Regions from separate parts of the Actinocatenispora thailandica genome, predicted to be linked through region 2. Evidence: riboswitches for the same ligand, from Rfam matches in the RefSeq annotation. Region 2 holds a riboswitch; each other region holds the start of a gene.
The links. A riboswitch is a leader RNA that binds a small molecule or an ion and turns the genes downstream of it on or off. The one in region 2 is predicted to bind cyclic di-AMP.
Positions count from the first base shown of each region.

Region 1 (5,131 bases), 1.3 Mb from region 2:
GGCTCCGCCGGCGGCACTGGCTTGGCCGGCTCCGCCGGCGGTGTCGGGCTCTGCTACCTCGACCTGGACGGCTTCAAGGCGGTCAACGACTCGTACGGGCACGAGACCGGTGACGGGGTGCTCGTCGCGGTCGCCCAGCGGCTCGACCTGGCGCTGCGGCAGACCGGCTGCCTCGTCGCCCGGACCGGCGGGGACGAGTTCGTCATCCTCATCGACGACCCGGACTCCGAGCCGGTGCGGTGTGCCGAACGGGCCCTCGCCGCGCTGCACGATCCGCTGCGGGTCGGCGGGCACGAACTGTCGGTGTCCGCCTGCGTCGGGGTGGTAGACCGGATCGCCGACCGGTTCACCGCGGCCGACCTGATGCAGGCCGCCGACACCACCCTGTACTGGGCGAAGTCGGAGGGCACCGATCGGCTCGCGGTGTTCGACCCGGACCGGCACGCGCGGGAGGTGGCCCGCTACTCGCTCGCCGCCGCGATGCCCGCCGCCGTCGAGCACGGCGAGTTCGTGGTCGAGTACCAGCCGCTCGTGGGGTTGGCCGACGACCGGCTGCGCGGGGTGGAGGCGCTGGTCCGCTGGCGGCACCCGGAACTCGGCTGGCTGCCGCCGGACCGGTTCATCAACCTGGCCGAGGAGACCGGGGCGATCGTGCCGCTCGGCCGCTGGGTGCTGCGCTCGGCCTGCGAGCAGGCGCAGCGCTGGCAGGAGATCGCCGCCGACGACTTCTTCGTCAGCGTCAACCTCGCGGTCCGGCAGGCGCACGAGAAGCACCTGACCGACGAGGTGTCCGAGGTGCTGTCGAGTACCGGCCTGCCGGCCGACCGGCTCGTGCTGGAGCTGACCGAGAGCGCGATCATGGGGCCGGCCGCGGAGCCGCTGCGGGCCCTGCACGCGCTGACCGACATGGGTGTCCGGCTCGCCATCGACGACTTCGGTACCGGCTACTCCAACCTCGCCTACCTGCGCCGGCTGCCGGTGCACGCGCTCAAGATCGCCGGCTCGTTCGTGTCCGGGATGGCCGACGCGACCGACAACGGTGTCGGTGGGCCGGACCCGGTGGACGAACGCATCGTGGAGACGCTGGTGGAGTTGGCGCACGCGCTCGACCTCACCGTGATCGCCGAGGGCGTGGAGACCGTCGGGCAGGCCAGCCGGCTCCGCGAGTTCGGCTGCGACGTCGGGCAGGGGTGGCACTTCGCCCGCCCCGGTGCCCCGGAGGCGATCACCGCCCGGCTCGTCGCGGAACGCAACGGCCAGCGCTGACCCGACGACGCCGCCGACCCCCGGACGGGAGTGCCGAGGGTTGCCTCCGGCCCAGGGGGCCGCAGGATTCCCCGGCCCGGGACGGCCGTGGGATGCGCCGGCCCGGGACGGCCGCGGGATGCCTCCGGCTCGGGAGGGCCGCGGGATGCGCCGGTCAGCAGGGCCGCCGGTCAGCAGGGCGGCCCGCCGGGGCCACCGGACACGCTGGTCCGGCCGTGGAAAGGGTGAGGGCCGACCCCCACGTGGTGGCGGGGACGGCCCTCCTCGGTGGCTACCGAGTCGTGTGTCGCGGCGTCAGGGTCGAACCGCCCCGTACCAGGAACCGGGGTAGTCGAGCGTGGACACCTTGACGTACTCACCGGGCTGCGGTGCGTGGATCACGTAGCTCGTGCCGTCGTACCGGCCGATGTAGATGGCGACGTGCTCGCCGCCGTTGTAGAACACCAGGTCACCGGGCTGCAACTGGTCGCGGGTGACGTGCGGGAAGGCCGCGTACTGGCTGTAGGTGTACGCCCGCATGTGCACGCCGGCCGCGGCCCAGGAGGCCGAGGTCAGGCCGGAGCAGTCGAAGGTGTTCGGCCCCGCCGTCGCCCACACGTACGGGTCGCCGAGGTGGTTGATCGCGTAGCGCACGGCGACGCCGCCCGGCCCGGGGATGTACGGCATCTGCGGCAGCTGGGTCCCGGTGTTCTTCCGGGCCGCCGCCGTCTTCATCCACTGCTTCTCCATGGTGTCCATGTCGGACTTGAGCTTCTTCTTCTCCGCGGAGAGCTTCTTGGCCTGCGCCTTGTTGCTCGCGATGAGCTTGTCGTACTTCGCCTTCGAGGCGTCCAGCTTCTTCTTCGCCGACTCGTACCTCGCGACCTTGGCGTGCTGGTCGGCGGCCATCCGGTCCAGCGTCGCCATCTGGTCGAGCATGGTGGTGGGCGAGCCGTACTTCAGCATCGAGTTGAGGGCGGACAGGTTGCCGCCCCGGTAGGCGGCGGCCGCGTAGGTGCCGACCTCCTTGTACATCGCGTCGACCTTCTTCTTCAGCGGCGCGATCTGCTTGCTCAGCTCACGGGACTTCTTCTCGTTCTTCGCGAGCGCGTCCTCGTTCTGCTTCAGCTTCTCGCCGTTGGCCTCCAACTTGGACCAGGTCGAGTCCATGCCGTGTTCCAGCTGCGAGGCGGACGGGTCCGCGTGCGCGGCGGTCGGGCCGATCAGGCCGACGCCGACGGTGGCGCAGAGGGCGGCGGCGAGCAAAGCAAGCGCGCGCCGGGTTGGGCGCGCAACAGTCCCCGCTACTGACACCAGTAGCTCACTCCTTCTCCCGCAACCGCCTACCGGGTTAGCTGACGGGTTCGGGCGGGAAGAAGTGAGTTCGCCCTACCGCCGGCTCTCACCGAGAGCTGGCCGATTCACCCCGGATGGGCGCCGCGAACGGCGCCCGTTGGATCCCCGGCTCGCCGAGTGACGACTCGGCGGTGCCCGTTCGGCGCCACCGGTTTGGTGGCAGACTCCCGACCGGACCGCCCAAGAGTACGGATACCGCCGAGTGCCGTTCAACCCTGCGTGATCTGTTTGGCTTCGTCGGCCTGTCGGCGGTGGGCCGTGCTCCCGTGTGCGGACACCTTGGGTAACGAACCCGTTATCGTGCCGTTACGAGTGGCCGGCCGAGAAGCTGCCCAGGAGACCGCCACCACCAGGTAAATCACCGGCCGCTGCGGCCGGCCCGCGGTCCGCCATGTGGGAAGCGCCACAGCACTCCGGGCGATGCTGCGCTCCGCGATGGCCGTACCACCAACCGTTTGCCGATCCGCAGAATCCCGGTACGACAGGCGCCCCGGTGCGCCAGGGTGAGGGGGTGACGGCGACGCGGCGACGTGGGGCACGCGGCGGCGTCCGGGGCGAGGAGGTGGCACTCGATGCCCGCCAGCGATCTGCCGACCCGCCGGCTGGGTCGTACCGACCTGCACGTCACCCGGGTGGGCTTCGGCACCTGGGCGCTCGGCGGCGCGGGCTACGCGTACGGCTGGGGGCGGCAGGACGACGACGACTCGGTCGCGGCGATCCGGTACGCCGTCGACCACGGCGTCAACTGGATCGACACCGCACCGGTGTACGGGCTGGGCCACGCCGAGCAGGTCGTGGCCGCCGCGCTCGCCCCGTACCCCGAGGCGGACCGGCCGTACCTGTTCACCAAGTGCGGCCTGAGCTGGGACGAGACGGACCGGACCCGCCCGCCGCGCGCCGCCGGTGCGCCGAAGCACCTGCGGCGTGACCTGGAGGGTTCGCTGCGCCGGCTCGGCGTCGAGCGCATCGACCTGTACCAGCTGCACTGGCCCCGCGCGGCCGGGGTGCCGCTCGCCGAGACCTGGCAGACGCTGCTCGACCTGCGCCGCGAGGGCAAGGTCCGGGCGATCGGGCTGTGCAGCCAGCACACCGCCGGGCTGACCGCCGCCGCCGCGCTGGGCCGGCCGGACGCGGCGCAGCCGCCGTTCTCCGCGATCGACCGGGAGGCCGCCGACGGCCTGCTCGACTGGTGCGCCGCGAACGAGGTCGGGGTGCTCGCCGCCAGCCCGATGCAGTGCGGGTTGCTGACCGGCACGTTCACCCGGGAACGGGTGGCCGCGTTGCCCGCCGACGACTGGCGCCGCGGCGACGGCGACTTCATCGGCGCCGCGCTGGACCGCAACCTCGACCTGGGCCGCCGGATGGGCGACGTCGCGCACCGCCGGGGCCGTACCCTCGCCACCGTCGCGGTCGCCTGGACGCTGGCGTGGCCCGGGGTGACCGCCGCGATCGTCGGCGCCCGCCGGCCCGACCAGGTGGCGGGGTGGCTGCCGGCGGCCACCGAGACGCTGGACGCCGAGGACCTGGACGAGATCGCCGAGGCGATCGAACGGTCCGGCGCCGGTACCGGCCCGACCCGGCCACCGTTGCCGGCCGACCCGGACCCGCCGGCCGCGGCGCCCGGGACCGCGCCGGTACCGCCGGATCCGCCCGGGGCGCCGGCGACGGAACGCCCGGTGCCGGTCGAGGGCGGGGCGTACCAGGTCACCGTGGACCAGCCGCGCGGCGACCTGCTCGCCGAGCCGTCGTAACCCGTCCCGCAGCACGGCGCCGGTCGCGCGGTACGGTCGGCCGCAACGCCGGGCACGAGGGGGATGACGATGGGCGCGTTCTGGCATCCGTTCGCGGACATGGGCGACGTCGAGTCGGCGGGGGAGTTCGTGCTCTCCCGCGGCGAGGGCGTGTGGGTGTTCGACGAGAACGACCGCCGCTACCTGGACGCGACCGCCGGCCTGTGGTTCGCCAACGTCGGGCACGGCCGGCGCGAGCTGGCCGAGGCGGCGGCCGACCAGCTGCGCAGCCTCGCCGCGTACTCGTCGTTCGGCGACATCGCGGTGCGTACCACCATCGAGGCGGCCGAGCGGGTCGCCTCGCTCGCGCCGATGCCGAACGCGAAGGTCTTCTTCACCTCCGGCGGTTCGGACTCGGTCGACACCGCGGCCAAGCTCGTCCGCCGCTACTGGCACGAGCTGGGCGCGCCCGAGCGCACGGTGCTCATCTCCCGGACCAACGCGTACCACGGGATGCACGTGGCCGGTACCGCGCTCGCCGGCATCGCGGGCAACCGGGCCGACTACGGCGAGCTGATGCCCGACACCGCGGTGGTCGACCGGGACTCGGTGGACGAGCTGCGGGCCACCATCGAACGGATCGGCCCCGGCCGGGTCGCCGCGTTCTTCTGCGAGCCGGTGATCGGCGCCGGCGGCGTGTACCCGCCGGCCGAGGGCTACCTCGCCGCCGCCCGGCAGGTCTGCCGCGAGTACGGCGTGCTGTTCGTCGCCGACGAGGTGGTCACCGGGTTCGGCCGGAT
Region 1 is NZ_AP023355.1:18,035-23,165, forward strand. It holds gene Athai_RS00090 (putative bifunctional diguanylate cyclase/phosphodiesterase) at 1-1,266, shown strand, start outside; gene Athai_RS00095 (C40 family peptidase) at 1,561-2,559, opposite strand; cyclic di-AMP (ydaO/yuaA leader) riboswitch at 2,571-2,742, opposite strand; gene Athai_RS00100 (aldo/keto reductase) at 3,174-4,352, shown strand; gene Athai_RS00105 (aminotransferase family protein) at 4,422-5,131, shown strand, end outside.
Region 1: linked by a shared signal. The riboswitch ahead of Athai_RS00095 (C40 family peptidase) and the one ahead of Athai_RS34705 (LysM peptidoglycan-binding domain-containing protein) in region 2 are both predicted to bind cyclic di-AMP.

Region 2 (5,131 bases):
CCCAGTGCCCGGATCGCTCGTACAGCTCGCGCTTCGCCAGCACCGGGGTGTACACCCGGCGGCAGCCGTCGGCCGCGGCGGACTCGGCGGCGAGCTTCTCCAGCTCGTACCGGATGATCGCGCCGTCCGGCAGCCACAGCGGCAGGCCGGAGCCCACCAGCGGGTCGGTCGCGAACAGATCGAGTTCCCGGCCGAGCCGCCGGTGGTCGGGGCTCCCGCCGGCTTCGGCGTCGGCGGCAGCGGGTGCGCAGGATTCGATGGACATCGGGGTTCCCTTCCACCCGGGGCCACCCCGCACCGACACGACGACGGCCCCGGGGCTCGCCCGGGGCCGTGGTCGTTGGCTGAGATCAGCTCAGCATCGAGGGCGCCGGGTCACCGGCGTCGTCGTCTGCTGAGCGAAGTACATGCCGGCACCTTACCTCGCCGCACGGCGGACCGCTACCGGCATCGTGCAGCGGCCTCTTAACCGACGGCCGGCAGCCGCACAGCGAACCCCTAGTGGATTGGGGCAGCGTCGGGCGCCAGCGGCATGATGAACACCGGGTTCGGGGTCGCGGGCATCCTGTCCCCGGCCGCGTTCGGCTTCGTCGAGCAACTGACCGGCAGCTGGCAGATCCCGTTCGTGGCCTCGGTGGTGCTGCTCGCGGCCGCCGCCGTGGTCGCGTTCCGGATGAACCCCCGCCCCGTCACCGGTGGCTGACCGGCGGTCAGTGCGAGCCGTCCGCGATGCGGGCGCCGAGCGGGCGGGCCAGCGCGAGGACAGCCTGGTCCAGCTGGGTGAGGTGGTTCACCGCGCGGCGGGTCCGCTCGTCCAGGCCCGCGGGGGCGTCCCGGCCGATGGCGGCGGCCGGCGTCTCGTCCCGCGCCAACGGCTCCGGGTGCGGTTCGTCCCGCAGTACGGCACGCAGCCGGCGTAGGTTGGCGGCGACCCGGCCGCCCACGGCGGCCAGCGTCCGGTCGGCCGGCAGCGCGGCGACCTCGGCGTTGGCGGCGATGCCCCGGGCATGGTGGGCGCACCGGGTGAGTACCCGGACCAGGTGCCGGGTGTCGCTGCGCCGGGCCCGGCGCGGGCTGATCCGGTGCAGCAGCGGCTCGGCGCTGGTCTGTACCGCGTCGAGGTCGGCATCCACGTCCCGGGAGGCGTCGATCAGGTCGACCAGCTCACCATCGGCCAGCAGCCCCACGGTGGACGTCACGAACCCGGCGAGCCGTTCGAGCAGGCCGTCCACCGAGTCGCGCAGCAGGCTCTTGGTACTGGTGGGCAACACCACCAACGCGGCGAGCGCGCCGGCCGCCGCGCCCGCTGCGGTCTCCTCCAGCCGCAGCACCAGAAGCCCCGGCGTGAACGTACCGAGCAGGCTGTAGAGCAGGCCGAGCATCACGGTGATGAAGAACGTCATCGCGCTGTACGAGATCGCCACCAGGTAGAAGCCGGCGAAGATGCAGACGAACAGCAGCCCCACCACCAGCGGCAGGTCACCGGCCACCAGCAGCGCCACGACCGTACCGGTGACGATGCCGACCAGGGTGCCGACGACCCGGCGGAACCCCTTCATCAGCGTCTGGCCGGCCGAGGTGGTGCCGGCGAACACCACGAACGCGGCGATGACCGCCCAGTACCACCGCTGCGGGGACAGCAGCTCACCGGCGAGGATGGCGAGTCCGCAGCCCACCGTGGCCTGCACCGCCTGCCGGGTGGACGGCAGCATCCGACCGACCAGGCCGCGTACCGGCGGGGCGGCCGGGCCGCGGTCGGTGCGCTCCGGCACGTCCTCGTCGTCGTCCACCGGCGGGCCGACGACCGGCCGGTGATTCGCCGTGCGGGTGACCGCCGCGCCGACCTCGGCGATCGCCCACAGCAGACCGCGCGCCGCGGGACCGGCGCCGGCGGTTCGCTGCTCGCGGTCGCAGACCCAGTCCGGTACCCGGAACTCCCCGAACCGCCGCGCTGCCGGTCGATCCGGATCAGTTCGATGAGCGTCGCCAGCCGGTCCCGTGCGACGGCCCGGTCGGCGTCGCCGGGGCGGTCGGCCGCGGTCATGGCCCGGCGCGCCTCGTGCGCCAGCGACTCCGCGGCGAGTTCCGCGCCGAGGACCCGGCGCTGGTGCAGCGCCGCGTCGTCCGGGGCGAGCGGGGTGTCCAGCTCGGCCTCGACCATCAGCGCGCTCTCGTGCATCCGGTCCACCCGGCGCCGCAGCCGGTCCAGCCGGCTCGGCGTGGCGCCGTCGGCGAGCAGGTCCGCGACGCTGTCGAGTACCTGCGCCAGCCGTGCCTGGAAGCCGCGCCGGACCCGCCGGAAGGTGCGCGCCGAACGCGGCGGCAGCACGACGATCCGGATCAGCCCGGCGCAGACCAGCCCGATCGCGATCGCGAGCAGCAGCATCGGCAGTGCGGCCGGCGAGGCGCCGACGAACGAGGCGAAGAAGAACATCATGAACGCCGGGAAGCCCAGCGGGAACCCGTAGTCGGGGATCCGGCGGATGTACACCGCGACGAAGATGACCGCGAGGAAGACCAGATCCGAGACCACCCGGTGCCCGCCGAGCAGCGCGGACAGCGTCAGCGCGCCCGCCGCCGGCACGATGGTGAGGCCGATCACCGCGGCCTGCCGGCGCACCGTGCGCTGCACCGGTCCGGACGAGGTGACCATCGCGATGCTCGCGCCGAGCAGCACGCCGGTGATCGCGAAGCCGGCGAGGCCGAGTACCAGCACCGCGAGGGCGACGCTGACCAGCACGCCCAGCGCGAGCCGCAGCCTGGCCAGGCCGGGGTCGGAGGCGACGAGCCGGTCGTACCCGCTGGCGATCAGATCGGCCCACCGGCGGCGCAGTGCGAGTGAGGATCCGGCGGCCGACATGGTTCCATTCTTGCCGAACTACCAGATCGGGACCGATCCGCCGTGGCCGGAAGTGAAGGCGGTCATGGTCCGCTCACGAGCACCGTCGATACTGCGCATCGCGCGCGCGCCATCACGCAGTGTCGCGTTTTCGAACGGCCGCGCGGTGTGTTCTGGCTTCGTACAGCAAACGCACGGTTACGCGGTGCGATTCGTCCGGTCCCGGGTGGTGTCGCACCGACTGGACGTGGCCCTCTTCACGATCCCCCCGCCGGACTTTGCGTCCGCGGACCCGGGGCACCTACGGTCAGCCGGTCCGCCGTCGCGGGCAACCACGGCCGGTACGCCGAGTCCATGCCGCCGGCACCGTGGTTCCACGTACTTGCCAGGCATGGAGCGGGGGACCCAGGTTCCTCGGCACCGCGCGGGTCTCCGCGGCCGGTGCCTCGGGGTGAAGCCGCAGCACGCGGCCGGGCCAGTACCCCTCGGCCCGAACCCGACAGCTCACCTCGTAGGCGTCGAGGGAGACAACCCATGGCGAAGCACCGTGCCCTTTCCCCCCGGGCCAGGCTGGGTCGCAAGATCGCCGTCACGGCGGTCGCGGCCGGCGCCGTCACCGCGGTACCGCTGTTCGGCCTGACCGAGACCGCGAGCGCGTCCGGCACCAACTGGGATGCGATCGCGCAGTGCGAGTCCGGCGGCAACTGGGCCATCAACACCGGCAACGGCTACTACGGCGGCCTGCAGTTCTCCCAGAGCACCTGGGACGCCAACGGCGGCGGCCAGTACGCGACACGCGCCGACCAGGCCAGCCGTACCCAGCAGATCGCCGTCGCCGAGCGCGTCAAGGCCAGCCAGGGCATCGGCGCCTGGCCGGTGTGCGGCGCGCACGCGGGCGATGCCGGCAACTACACCGGCAGCAACACCAACGGCTCCGGCGGTGGCTCCTCGACCGGCGGCTCCTCGACCGGCGGCTCCTCGACCGACGGGTCGTCCTCCGGCGGCTCCGCCTCCGGTGGGTCGTCCTCCGGCGGGTCGTCGCAGCTGCCGGCCACCCACGCGCAGAAGAAGGGCCCGAAGTACACCGTCAAGCACGGTGACACGCTGTCGGCCATCGCCGCCAAGCACAAGGTCAAGGGCGGCTGGCAGGAGCTGTACGCCAACAACGGCAAGACGCTCAAGGGCAACCCGAACCTGATCTTCCCCGGCCAGGTCCTGGTACTGGCCTAGTGCTCTCCCGGTGTGCCGGGTCCACCCCCCCCGGCCCGGCGCACCAGCTCCGAAGGAGGTGCGGCGCGTCATCCCCCCGACGCGCGGCACCGGTACGGTGCGGTCCCGCCCGTACCACCGTGGGTCGCGACTCCCCCGCCGCGATCCGCACCGATTCGGCCGGCCATGGTCCGTTCCGGGCGATGGCCGGCCGTCGGTCGCTCAGCCCCAGCCGGTACCGGGCTGCTGCTTGGCCCCGTGGCCGACCGCACCGTCGATCGACTCCCGGACCACGTCGGCGTGCCCGGCATGCCGGGCCAGCTCCTCGATCGAGTGCAGCACCAGCCAGCGCACCGTGTACGCGGTGTCGTTGGGGAGCCACTGCCGGACGTTCGCGGGGATGTCCACGACCCGGTCCAGGTCCGTCTCGGCCAGCAGCACCTGCTCGGTGCGCCGGCCCACCTCGTCCCATTCGGCGAACAGCGCCGGCACCGTGTCTGCGTCGGTCAGCTGCCAACCGGCCTGCCACTTCGCCACCGGATCGGCGGCTTCCGGCGCACCGGCGACCCGGTTGATCATCGTCCGCTCGCCGTCGATGCAGTGCTTGACCAGTACCGCGAGGCTCAGCGCGCTGGCCGACGGCGCCGACCGGGCCTGCTTCTCGTCCAGCCCGGCCACCGCCTGCCGGAACGCCTCGCGCTGGCCGGTGAGAAACCGGACCAGCAGTTCCTGCTCGGACGCCATCTCGTCATGACTCATGGAGCGAGTCTGACCCCGAACGAGGACAACCTCCGTCCGCAACGACCCACCACAACGGGTTGATCATGGCGTGGTCCGGCGCGGAACGCCCTCCCCACCGGACAACGCCATGATCGACAGCGTCGGCGTGGGGGCGGTCAGGTCTGCCGGTTGAGGCGGGCCAGGTAGGCGTTGTACGCGGCGAGCGCGGCGTCGCCGTCCCGGTCCGCGGCGCGGTCGTCCCGGCGGGCCCGCCGCTCGTCGTCGGAGATCCACTGCGCGAACAGCGCGATCACCACCAGCAGCGTGGGCGCCTCGCTGAACGCCCACGCGATGCCGCCACCG
Region 2 is NZ_AP023355.1:1,295,865-1,300,995, reverse strand. It holds gene thrS (threonine--tRNA ligase) at 1-265, opposite strand, end outside; gene Athai_RS05760 (hypothetical protein) at 533-703, shown strand; gene Athai_RS05755 (FUSC family protein) at 711-1,676, opposite strand; gene Athai_RS05750 (aromatic acid exporter family protein) at 1,559-2,860, opposite strand; cyclic di-AMP (ydaO/yuaA leader) riboswitch at 3,213-3,371, shown strand; gene Athai_RS34705 (LysM peptidoglycan-binding domain-containing protein) at 3,374-4,069, shown strand; gene Athai_RS05740 (DinB family protein) at 4,271-4,807, opposite strand; gene Athai_RS05735 (cytochrome c oxidase assembly protein) at 4,945-5,131, opposite strand, start outside.

Region 3 (5,131 bases), 860 kb from region 2:
CTGGCCGCGCCGTGCTGCCACCACGAGCTGTCGGTCCAGTTGCGCGATCGCAGCGATCCGCTGCTGCGCAGCGCGATCCTGCGGGAACGGTTCGCCGACGTGCTGACCGACGCGGCGCGCGCCGAGCTGCTGCGCGCCCTGGGCTGGTCGGTGGACGTGGTCGAGTTCGTCGACTCCGCGCACACCCCGCGCAACGTGCTGCTGCGCGGCACGCGCGGCGGTGTGGACACCGCCGCCGCGCGTGCCGGCTATCGGTCCCTCGTGGACACCTGGCGGATCAGCCCGGCACTGGGGCGTCAGCTCGCCGATCTGCTGTCCTGACCGGCAGCGCGGCCCGCGGTGCGGCCCGGAACCGGAACAGCCGCAGCGAGTTCGACACCACGAACACGCTGGAGAACGCCATCGCGGCGGCCGCGAGCACCGGGGTGACCAGGCCCAGCGCGGCCAGCGGGATGGCCGCCACGTTGTACCCGAACGCCCAGAACAGGTTCCCCTTGATGGTGCGCAGGGTGCGGCGGGACAGCCGGATCGCGTCCGCCGCGGCCCGCAGGTCACCGGCGACCAGGGTCAGGTCGCTCGCCTCGATCGCCACGTCGGTACCGGTGCCCATCGCGATGCCCAGGTCGGCGGTGGCGAGCGCGGCGGCGTCGTTGATGCCGTCGCCCACCATCGCGACCACCCGGCCGGACCGTTGCAGTTCGGCGACCACGTCCGCCTTGCCGGCCGGCAGCACCCCGGCGTGCACCTCGTCGATGCCCACCGCCTGCGCGACGGTACGAGCCGCGGCCTGGTGGTCGCCGGTCAGCAGCACCGGCCGCAACCCCAGCTCGCGCAGCGCCGCGACCGCTTCCGCGGCGCCGTCGGCGACGGTGTCGGAGACCACCAGGACGCCCCGGGCCACCCCGTCCCAGCCGGCCAGTACCGCGGTGGCGCCAGTGGCACCGGCGGTGCCGATGGCCTCGGTCAGCTCCGCCGGTACCGACAGGCCCTCGCGGGTCAGCAGTTCCGGCCGGCCCACCACGACGCGATGACCGTCCACAGTGGCCAGTGCACCGAAACCGGCCACGGCGGCGAAGTCGTGCACCTCCGGTAGTTCCCCGGCGGCCGACGCCGCGGTGGCCACCGCACGGGCGATCGGGTGTTCGCTGGCGTGCTCGACGGCACCCGCGTACCGCAGGATCTCGGCCGCCGACTCGCCCGCGGCGGCGATCGTGTCGGTGTGCGTCATCCGGCCGGTGGTGACCGTACCGGTCTTGTCCAGCACCACGGTGTCGATCCGCCGGGTCGACTCCAGCACCTCCGGCCCCTTGATCAGGATGCCCAGCTGCGCGCCCCGACCGGTACCGACCAGCAGCGCGGTCGGCGTGGCGAGCCCGAGCGCGCAGGGGCAGGCGACGATCAGCACGGCCACCGCGGCGGTGACCGCCGCCGCGGCCGGCTGCCCGGCCGCGAGCCACGCCACCAGCGTGCCGAGCGCGACCACCAACACCACCGGGACGAACACCGCGGAGATCCGGTCGGCGAGCCGCTGCACCTGCGCCTTGCCGTTCTGCGCGTCGGCGACCAGCCGGCCGAGCTGCGCCAGCTGGGTGTCGGCACCGACCCGGCGGGCGGTGACGACGAGCCGGCCGCCGGCGTTCACGGTCGCCCCGACCACCTCGTCGCCGGGACCGACCTCGACCGGCACCGACTCGCCGGTGAGCATCGACGCGTCCACCGCGCTGGTGCCGGACTCCACCACGCCGTCGGTGGCGATCTTCTCCCCCGGCCGGACCACGAACCGGTCCCCGACCGCCAACCGTCCGATCGGCACGGTCTGCTCCCGGCCGGCCGCGGTGAGCACCGTGACGTCCTTGGCGCCCAACGACAGCAGCGCCCGCAGCGCGGAACCGGCGCGCCGCTTGGCCCGCGCCTCGAAGTACCGCCCGGCCAGCAGGAAGGTGGTCAGCGCGGCGCCGACCTCCAGGTACAGCTGGGGTCCGGTGTCCGCGCCGGCGAACAGGTGCAGGCTCATCCGCAGGTGCTCACCGCCGGCACCACCGAGGAACAGCGCCCACAGGCTCCACAGGTACGACACGGTCGCGCCCAGCGAGACCAGCGTGTCCATGGTGGCGGCGCGGTGCCGCAGGTTGGTCAGCGCGGCGCGGTGGAACGGCCACGCACCCCACACCACCACCGGTGAGACCAGCGTCAGCGCGAGCCACTGCCAGTGGTTGAACTGCAGCGGCGGCACCATCGCGAGCAGCAGCACCGGCGCGGTCAGCACGGCCGAGCCGAGCAGCCGGGTGCGCAGCGAGCGTTCGGCCTCGTCCCGCTCGTCCGGGGCCGGCGCGTCGCCGGTCTCGACCGGCGGCTCCGGCGGCTGCGCGGTGTAGCCGGTCGCCTCGACGGTGCCGATCAGATCCTGCACCGAGACTCCGGCGGGATGGTGCACCCGCGCGGTCTCGGTGGCGAAGTTGACGGTCGCGGCCACGCCGGGCAGCTTGTTCAGCTTGCGTTCCACCCGGGCCGCGCAGGACGCGCAGGTCATGCCGCCGATCCGCAGTTCGGTGGCGGATCCGTCACTGTCCACAGTAGACATCTACCCTCCCCGACCGGCGCCGTCCCGGCGCCGCACTCAGGCCAGCTGGTAGCCGGCCTCGTCGACCGCGGCGGCCACCGAGTCGGTGGCCAGCGGCTGATCGGTGTCGACCTCGACCCGGCCGCTCGCCACGTCGACCCGGACCGCCTGCACGCCCGGCAGCGCGCCGAGTTCCGAACTCACGGCGCTGGCGCAGTGGCCGCAGGTCATACCGGTGACGGTGTATGTCTGAGTTGCCATGATTGCCTCCACAACGATGATGTGCGGTCAGGAACGGACCAGCCGGGCGATTGCCGCGCTGGCCTCCTTGACCTTCTCTTCGGCCTCTTCGCCACCCTTTGCCGTGGCCTCGGCCACGCAGTGTGACAGGTGACCGTCCAGCAGCCCGAGCGCGACGCCTTGCAGTGCTCGGGTCGCCGCCGAGATCTGGGTGAGGATGTCGATGCAGTACGTGTCCTGCTCGACCATCCGCTCCAGCCCGCGGATCTGACCCTCGACTCGCCGCAGTCGGGCCAGTAGTGCCTGTTTGTCGTCGCTGTACCAGTAACTCGCCATCTGGCCACCTCCCCCGTTCGATCCCGACAGTACCATACCCCCCTACCGTATCCAACCACGGAGCGCAGCGAGTCGGACGCGAACGGATCACTTCCCGAAACGAATGTGTGTGGCGCGCCGGGGGCGACTTGCGATCGACTGACGGTTACTCCTAATGTGACTCCCCGTCTGACCGGATGTCTGCCGCCTGCCCGTGGGCGGCACCGGTGGACACCGCCGAGTTGCCGCGCGAGCCGCCTCCCCTGGTGCTTGCCGGCGAGCCGGGGACCCACCTCCCTGGGGTGAATCCGCGACCGCGGGTCGTGGTAGGGCGCACTTCTTCCCCGCCCGAACCCGTCAGCTAACCCGGCAGGCGGTGCGAGGAAGAAGGAGCCGGCTGCCGGTGCCTACCTCCGCTGTCATGCCGCGGCCGCTTCGGGCCGTCGGCCTGGTTCTGTTCGCCGCACTCACCGCGATCGCGCTGCTGCTGCTCGGAACCCCAGCGCACGCGACGCCGTCCGAGGCCGAGCTGACCAAACAGATCGACGCCAAGTCGAAGCAGTTCGACAAGGCCGTCCAGGAGTACGACAAGGTCCAGGACCAGCTGTCCGCCAGCAAGAAGAAGGAAAAGGCGGTCAACAAGAAGCTCAAGCCACTGCAGAAGAAGGTCGACGCGGCGGAACAGACGGTCGGCAAGATGGCCGCCGCCGCCTACCGGGGTGGCAAGCCCGGCGCGGTGAACGCGATCCTCTCCGACGGTTCCGCCAGTACCCTGCTCGACTCGCTCTCCCTGCTCGACCAGCTGGCCCGCAGCCAGAGCAAGCAGATCGCCGAGTACAGCAAGGCGAAGGCCGCGCTGGACAAGCAGAAGGCGGCGCTGGACACCGAGATCGGCAAGCAGACCCAGGCGAAGAAGAAGCTGGCCGACCAGAAGAAGTCGCTCGACAAGGACGTGCAGAAGCTGCGCGACCTGCGCACCCAGGCCTACGGCTCACCGACCAACTACAACACCAACGTCGACTACGGCCCGGCGCCGAACCTGCCCGGCAGCGCCGGCAAGGCGGTCGACTACGCGTGGGCGCAGCTCGGCAAGCCGTACAACATGGGTTCCGCGGGGCCGAACGAGTTCGACTGCTCGGGCCTGACGATGATGGCCTGGAACGCCGCCGGCTACTCGCTCGCGCACAGCTCGTACACCCAGTACAGCCAGACCCACCGGATCAGCCGCAACCAGCTGGAGCCCGGCGACCTGGTCTTCTACAGCGGGAACGAGCACGTCGCGATCTACATCGGCGGCAACCAGATCATCCACGCGCCCACCTACGGCGAGCCGGTGCAGAAGGCCAGCGTCGACATGATGCCGCCGGACGGCTACGGCCGCGTCGGCTGATCACACAAGCCTTACCCCCACCCCCACGCGACGCCGGTACCGGAGCATCCCCCCGTCTCCGGCACCGGCGTCGCGGTCTCCGCGGCCCGAGCTCCGGGATCTCCCTGCAGCCGGACCGCACCGAGCCGGTAAGCTCGCTGTAGGCCCGAGGGGCGCGGAAGGGGCGGCCGGCGCAAGCCGGAGCCTCGAAACGCGGCGGGCCCGACAGATGGCTGGCTCACCAGGGAAGATGCCGGTCGTTGCCCTCGTAGCTCAGGGGATAGAGCACCGCTCTCCTAAAGCGGGTGTCGCAGGTTCGAATCCTGCCGGGGGCGCCAGGTCACACCGCTCGATGACCGACCCGGGCCGCCGGGCGCGCCCCGTCCGGGCGCCGTCGATCCCGCCGTGTCGACCGCGGGCTGCCTCCGTACGACACCGCATCCGGTCCCGGGACCCGGCCGTACGGACGATCCCGTGGCACCGCGCGTCCGGCACCCTGGACGCCATGTCGACCTGGGTGCGCGTGGCCCCCCGCACTCACGGATCGAGCGCATCGAGGTCGCCAGGCCCACCCGGTTGCTCGGCCCGCCGGCCCGCTACACGATCTGGATCGTCCCGACGCACGGCCGCACTGTCGAGACGCCGAT
Region 3 is NZ_AP023355.1:436,550-441,680, reverse strand. It holds gene Athai_RS02045 (class I SAM-dependent methyltransferase) at 1-321, shown strand, start outside; gene Athai_RS02040 (heavy metal translocating P-type ATPase) at 278-2,581, opposite strand; gene Athai_RS02035 (heavy-metal-associated domain-containing protein) at 2,618-2,821, opposite strand; gene Athai_RS02030 (metal-sensitive transcriptional regulator) at 2,849-3,136, opposite strand; cyclic di-AMP (ydaO/yuaA leader) riboswitch at 3,377-3,506, shown strand; gene Athai_RS02025 (C40 family peptidase) at 3,537-4,505, shown strand; tRNA gene Athai_RS02020 (tRNA-Arg) at 4,747-4,822, shown strand; gene Athai_RS02015 (hypothetical protein) at 4,959-5,131, shown strand, end outside.
Region 3: linked by a shared signal. The riboswitch ahead of Athai_RS02025 (C40 family peptidase) and the one ahead of Athai_RS34705 (LysM peptidoglycan-binding domain-containing protein) in region 2 are both predicted to bind cyclic di-AMP.